Cupriavidus necator N-1: one gene and its partner. The protein of the gene in region 2 binds, or shares a complex with, the protein of the main gene of each other region. Links are inferred from orthologs where the notes say so. Each region holds a gene or a part of one and is shown on either strand. Other genes may lie near its edges. The genes, in order: obgE and ybiB.

What was found.
Region 1: the proteins of ybiB (region 2) and obgE are in contact, whole or in part, in a crystal structure (PDB 8BFT), measured with the Escherichia coli proteins. The link is inferred for Cupriavidus necator N-1 from one-to-one orthologs.

Annotation. Positions count from the first base shown.
Region 1 is NC_015726.1:3,319,444-3,322,602, forward strand. The notes cover bases 134-2,975. They hold obgE (GTPase ObgE), read right to left. Parts: upstream 2,183-2,975; coding sequence 1,085-2,182; downstream 134-1,084. Other genes in these bases: proB (glutamate 5-kinase), read right to left, coding at 134-987; rpmA (50S ribosomal protein L27), read right to left, coding at 2,316-2,576; rplU (50S ribosomal protein L21), read right to left, coding at 2,616-2,927. In the rest of the region: more of proB, read right to left, coding at 1-133. UniProt on the Escherichia coli protein: An essential GTPase which binds GTP, GDP and possibly (p)ppGpp with moderate affinity, with high nucleotide exchange rates and a fairly low GTP hydrolysis rate.
Region 2 is NC_015726.1:364,917-368,212, reverse strand. Bases 143-3,121 are described here. They hold ybiB (DNA-binding protein YbiB), read left to right. Parts: upstream 143-1,125; coding sequence 1,126-2,118; downstream 2,119-3,121. Other genes in these bases: CNE_RS01825 (pirin family protein), read right to left, coding at 2,138-3,013; CNE_RS01835 (ABC transporter ATP-binding protein), read left to right, coding at 227-1,030; ntrB (nitrate ABC transporter permease), read left to right, coding at 143-208. Also shown: more of ntrB, read left to right, coding at 1-142.

The DNA of each region.
Region 1 (3,159 bases), 3.0 Mb from region 2 along the record:
CGCCACCTCCTTGCCCTGGGTGTCGACGCAGGCGATTACCTCGCCACGGGCGAACTCGCCCTGCACTTCCGTCACGCCGATCGGCAGCAGCGACTTGCCGCCGCTGGTGAGCTTCTCGACCGCGCCGTTGTCGATCACGACCCGGCCGCGCAGTTGCAGGTGATCGGCCATCCATTGCTTGCGCGCCGTGAGCCGCCCGGTCGGCGCCAGCAGCTGTGTGCCGATGGCCTCGCCCGCGGCCAGTCGCTCCAGCACGTTGGCCTCGCGCCCGGAGGCGATGGTGGTGTGGGCACCGGACTTGGCCGCGCGCTTGGCCGCCAGGATCTTGGTCAGCATGCCGCCGCGCCCGATCGACGTGCCGGCGCCGCCGGCCATGGCTTCCAGCTCGGGGGTGCCGGCCAGGGCCTCGTCCACGAACTGCGCGGCCGGGTCCTTGCGCGGATCGGCGGTATACAGGCCGCGCTGGTCGGTCAGGATCACCAGCGCGTCCCCTTCGATCAGGTTGGTCACCAGCGCGCCCAGCGTGTCGTTGTCGCCGAACTTGATTTCGTCGGTGACCACGGTGTCGTTCTCGTTGATGATCGGCACCACACCCAGGGACAACAGCGTGAGCAGGGTCGAGCGGGCGTTGAGGTAGCGTTCGCGGTCGGCCAGGTCGGCGTGTGTCAGCAGCACCTGCGCGGTGCGGATGCCGTAGCGGCCGAACTGGCTTTCATAGACCTGCGCCAGGCCCATCTGGCCGACGGCGGCGGCGGCCTGCAGCTCATGGATTTCCTTCGGGCGGCGCACCCAGCCCAGGCGCTGCATGCCTTCGGCGATGGCGCCGGAGCTGACCAGCACCACTTCCTTGCCGGCTACGCGCAGCTTGGCGATCTGGGCCGCCCAGCGGGCGATGGCGTCGTGATCCAGCCCCTTGCCGTCGTTGGTGACCAGGCTGGAGCCGACTTTAACGACGATGCGCTTTGCCTGCGCGATGACCGATTGCATGAAGGGAATCCTGTCTCCCGGGCAGCCGGCGGCGGGCGCCGCGCCCGAATTGTCCGTGGGTATTCTTCTGTGGTGGGGCGCCAGCGGCGGCCCCGGCTTATGCCTCGCCCTGCCCCTGGTCGACGTTGTGCAGCCGCTCGTCCAGGCGGATGTCCGGCTCGGCCAGCGCCGCGGCCTCTGCGGCCTTGATCGCCAGCAGGTGATCCTTGATCGCGTAGATCAGCTCGCGGCAGCCTTCGCCGGTCAGCGCCGAAATCTGGAACACCGGCCCCTTCCACTTGTAACGCTTGATGAAATCCTTCACGCGGGCGGCGCGCTCTTCCCCGGGAACCACGTCGAGCTTGTTCAGCACCAGCCAGCGCGGCTTGTCGTACAGGGTTTCGTCGTACTTCTTCAGCTCGTTGACGATGGCCTTGGCCTCAGCCACCGGGTCGACTGCCTCGTCGAACGGCGCCAGGTCGACGATATGCAGCAGCAGGCCGGTGCGCTGCAGGTGGCGCAGGAACTGGTGGCCCAGGCCCGCGCCTTCGGCGGCGCCTTCGATCAGGCCGGGAATGTCGGCGACCACGAACGATTGCTCATGGTCCACGCGCACCACGCCCAGGTTCGGGTGCAGCGTGGTGAACGGATAGTCCGCCACCTTCGGACGCGCGTTGGAGATATGCGAGATAAAGGTCGACTTGCCGGCGTTGGGCATGCCCAGCAGGCCGACGTCGGCCAGCACCTTGAGTTCAAGCTTGAGCATGCGTCGCTCGCCCGGCTTGCCGTCCACCTGCTGGCGCGGCGCGCGGTTGGTACTGGACTTGAAATGCAGGTTGCCCCAGCCGCCCATGCCGCCTTCGGCCAGGCACACGCGCTGGCCGTGCTCGGTCAGGTCGGCGATGACTTCGCCGGTGTCCATGTCGGTGATCAGCGTGCCCACCGGCATGCGCAGCGAGATGTCCTCGCCGGCGGCGCCGTAGCAGTCGGAGCCGCGGCCATTCTCGCCGTTGCGGGCCACGTGCTTCCTGGCGTAGCGGAAGTCGATCAGGGTATTGATGTTGCGGTCCGCCACGGCGAACACGCTGCCGCCGCGGCCGCCATCGCCACCATCCGGGCCGCCGAAGGGCACAAACTTCTCGCGCCGGAACGAGGCGCTGCCATTGCCGCCGTTGCCGGCGATGGCTTCGATTCGGGCTTCGTCTATGAACTTCATGATGATGGGTTTCCGTGATGGATCGGCGGATCAGCGGCTGGAAGCCTCCAACCGGGCTGGCGAACTGACATTGTCGCCAGAAAAGAAAAGGCCCCGCAAGCGTTGCGGGGCCTTCATCCTGCAAAGGCTGTTATCAGGCCGCCGGAACGACGCTGACTTGCTGCTTCTTGGCAGGGCCCTTGACGGCGAACTGCACGTGGCCGTCCACCAGGGCAAACAGCGTGTGGTCCTTGCCCACGCCGACGTTGTCGCCGGCATGCACGCGGGTACCGCGCTGGCGGATGATGATGCCGCCGGCGTTGATGGCCTGGCCACCAAACACCTTCACGCCCAGACGCTTCGATTCGGAATCACGGCCGTTCCGCGTGGAACCGCCGCCTTTTTTCTGTGCCATGTCTTACTCCTGTCGCTTTACCTGGTTACGCTCGATCGATCAGGCAACGATCGCTTCGATGCGCAGTTCGGTGTAATTCTGACGATGGCCTTGACGCTTCTGGTAGTGCTTGCGACGGCGCATCTTGAAGATCTTCACTTTGTCGTGACGACCTTGGGAGATAACGGTAGCCTTGACGGAAGCCCCGCTAACCAGCGGCGTACCAAACTTGATTTGGTCGCCGGCGCCCACTGCGAGCACCTGGTCGAGCGTGATTTCTGCGCCAATGTCTGCCGGTATCTGTTCTACTTTCAGTTTTTCGCCAGCAGCAACCTTGTATTGCTTGCCGCCGGTTTTTACGACCGCGTACATTGTCGAACCTCTCGGATGTGAATAAAACGCCGTATGCCGGCACTGGCGCATCCTGCGCGGCCGGTCAATTGCACGGCCTGGCGTCTGGATGGGCTCACTGCGGCCCGGTTATCTCCCGCCGGCCAGAACCCGCAAAGCGAGCGCAGCTACCGGAGGAAACCGGGAATTGTAAACGAGATCAGGGAAAAGCGCAAAGAAAACAGGCACATAGCCTGCGTGCGGCGGCATCGCC
Region 2 (3,296 bases):
GCTGTCGATCGGCACCGCGTGGCTGGTGATTGTCGCGGCCGAGATGCTGACCGGCGGCACCGGCATCGGCTTCTGGCTGTGGGACGAATGGAACAACCTGAAGGTCGAGCACATCGTGATCGCGATCTTCGTGATCGGCATCATCGGGCTGCTGCTCGAGCACGCGCTGCTGGCGCTGGCCCGGCGCTTCAGCTACGGCGCCAACTGATACGCGGGGAGAATCGCCATGGACAAGTTCGTCAGCATCGAAAACGTCGGCCAGACCTTCAAGACCCGCAAGGGCCCGTTCGTCGCCCTGCGCGATATCAACCTGCAGATCGCCGAGGGCGAGTTCATCACGCTGATCGGCCATTCCGGCTGCGGCAAGTCCACACTGCTGAACCTGGTCGCGGGACTGGCCACGCCCACCACCGGCGCGCTGATCTGCGCCGGGCGCGAGATCGCCGGGCCGGGGCCAGAGCGCGCGGTGGTGTTCCAGAACCATTCGCTGCTGCCGTGGCTGACGTGCTTCGAGAACGTCTACCTGGGCGTGGAGCGCGTCTTCGCCGCCAACGAGAGCAAGCCGCAGCTCAAGGCGCGCACGCATGACACGCTGGCGCTGGTGGGCCTGACGCACGCCGAGAACAAGTACCCGCATGAAATCTCCGGCGGCATGAAGCAGCGCGTGGGCATTGCCCGCGCGCTGGCGATGGCGCCCAAGGTGCTGCTGATGGACGAACCCTTCGGCGCGCTCGATGCGCTCACGCGCGCACACCTGCAGGACGAGCTGATCAAGATCGTGGCGCGCACCCGCAGCACGGTGGTGATGGTGACCCACGATGTCGACGAGGCCGTGCTGCTGGCCGACCGCATCGTCATGATGACCAACGGCCCGGCCGCGACCATCGGCGAGATCCTGAAGGTGGGCCTGCCGCGCCCGCGCGACCGCGTCGCGCTGGCCGATGACAAGGCCTACCACGCCTGCCGCACCGCGGTGCTGGACTTCCTCTACCGCAAGCAGCGCAACCCGGCGCTGCAGGAAGCCGCGTAGTGTCCTCAGGAGGCGATGCGCGGTGACCGCCGGCGGTGGGCGCGGCGGCCTGGCTCCGCTATCATGAACCCAGAACAGACTACCCCCACGCCGCCATGACCACGCCAGCCACGTCCTTCCCTGCTGCCCGCTATATCAAGGAGATCGGCCGCGGCGTCAACGGCGCGCGCGCGCTGCCCCGCGATGACGCGCAGGCCCTGTTCGACGCCATGCTGGCCGGGCGCGTCTCCGACCTGGAGCTTGGCGCCATCCTGATGGCCTACCGCATCAAGGGCGAGGCCCCGCACGAGCTGGCGGGCATGCTGGAAGCCGCCCATGCGCACTGCCAGCCGCTGCCGGCGCCGCCTGACCGGCAGGTGGTGGTGATCCCCAGCTACAACGGCGCGCGCAAGCAACCCAACCTGGTGCCGCTGCTGGCGCTGCTGCTGGCGCGCGAAGATGTCCCCGTGCTGGTGCACGGCACGCGCCTGTTCAATGGCCGCGTGACTAGCATGACGCTGTTCGAGGCCCTGGGCGTGCCCTTGTGCGCGACGACCGACGAGGCCTCGGCACGGCTGCGCGAGGGCAGCGACCTCGGGCCGCTGGCGGTGCTGCCGGTGGATGTGCTGTCGCCCGGGCTGTCGCAGCTGCTGGAGCGGCGCACCGTGATCGGCCTGCGCAATTCGGCGCATACGGTGGCCAAGATGCTGCAGCCGGTGGGCGAGCATTCGCCCGCGGAAGGGTTGCGCCTGTACAGCTACACCCACCCCGAATACCGCGAGACGCTGACCGACTACTTCTCGCATGAGCCCGCCAACGTGCTGCTGGCACGCGGCACCGAGGGCGAAGTGGTGGCCGATGCGCGCCGCACCAGCCGCATCGACTGGCTGCATGAGGGGCACCAGCAGACGCTGGTCGATCCGGCCGTGGGTTCACTGGCCGAAGTGCCTGAACTGCCGCCCGGCAGCGACGCCGGCCAGACCGTGGCCTGGATCCGGCGCGTGCTGGACGGCGCGGCGCCGGTGCCGGCACCGATCGCGATCCAGGTCGATGCCATCCGCGAATGCCTGCGGCAAGGCACCCACGTGACCTGGGCCAGCCCGGTCTGAGCCAGCCCCGGGACCGCTGTCAGGCCTTGCGCGGAGGCAGCGGGATGCGCTCGGTCTCGCCCGGCACGTGCGGGAACTGATCGTCCTCCCAGCGCTGGGCGGCAGCCTCGATCGCCACCTTGCTGCTGGCAACGAAATTCCAGTAGATAAAGCGGTGCCCGTCGGTCGGGTCGCCGCCCAGCAGCATCACGCGCGACGGCGCCGTGGCCGTCAGCGTCGCGGGCTGGCCCGGCGTGAGCACCACCATATGCTCGGCCGGCAGCGGTTCGCCGTCGAGCGCCACCGCGCCATCCACCGGATAGATGCCCCGCTCGGCATGATCGGCCGGGATCTCCACGCTCGCGCCCGCATCCAGCTCGATCGCCACATACAGGGTGCGGCTGAAGACTTTGACCGGAGAGATCTGGCCAAAGGCATCGCCCGCAATCACCACCATGCGCACGCCCGGCCGCTCGATCCGCGGCAGCGTGGCGGCGGGATGGTGGAAGAACGACGGCTCGGCACCCTCATGCTCCTGCGGCAGTGCCACCCAGGTCTGGATGCCGTGCAGGCGGGCACCGGCGGGGCGCACATGCTCGGGCGAGCGTTCCGAGTGCACGATGCCACGCCCGGCGGTCATCCAGTTGACGTCGCCCGGGCGGATCGCCTGGTCGCTGCCCAGGCTGTCGCGATGGATGATCTCGCCCTCGAACAGGTAGGTGACCGTGGCCAGCCCGATATGGGGATGCGGACGCACATCAGCGCCGGCGCCCGGCGGCAGCTGCACCGGCCCCATATGGTCAAAGAAGATAAACGGCCCGACGGTCTGGGTAGCGGCGGCGGGCAACAGCCGGCGCACGGTAAAATCGCCCAGGTCGCGCACATGCGGCTTGAGCAAGTGTTCGATAGCAGACATAACTCCTCCGGTGGAATGAGAGAGGCTCGCAAGGATGCCAGCGCGCCGCAGGTGGGTCGAGTGTAGCCGCTGCTGCAACAAATCATTGCAGCAGCGGGCAGAACCCCCGTGCCCCGCGCCGCTCTAATATCCTGTGCGCCGAACCGTGGGTATCGTTTCCGCCGCTCGAAGCGGTAAGTAGCTATGCTATCCGCAAGAGCAATCGAGTGGAACTATCACGGCCATCGGGACTCCAATTAGCACTCACCCGGCCTGAGTGCTAATATGTGTTGCAGTGCCGCCG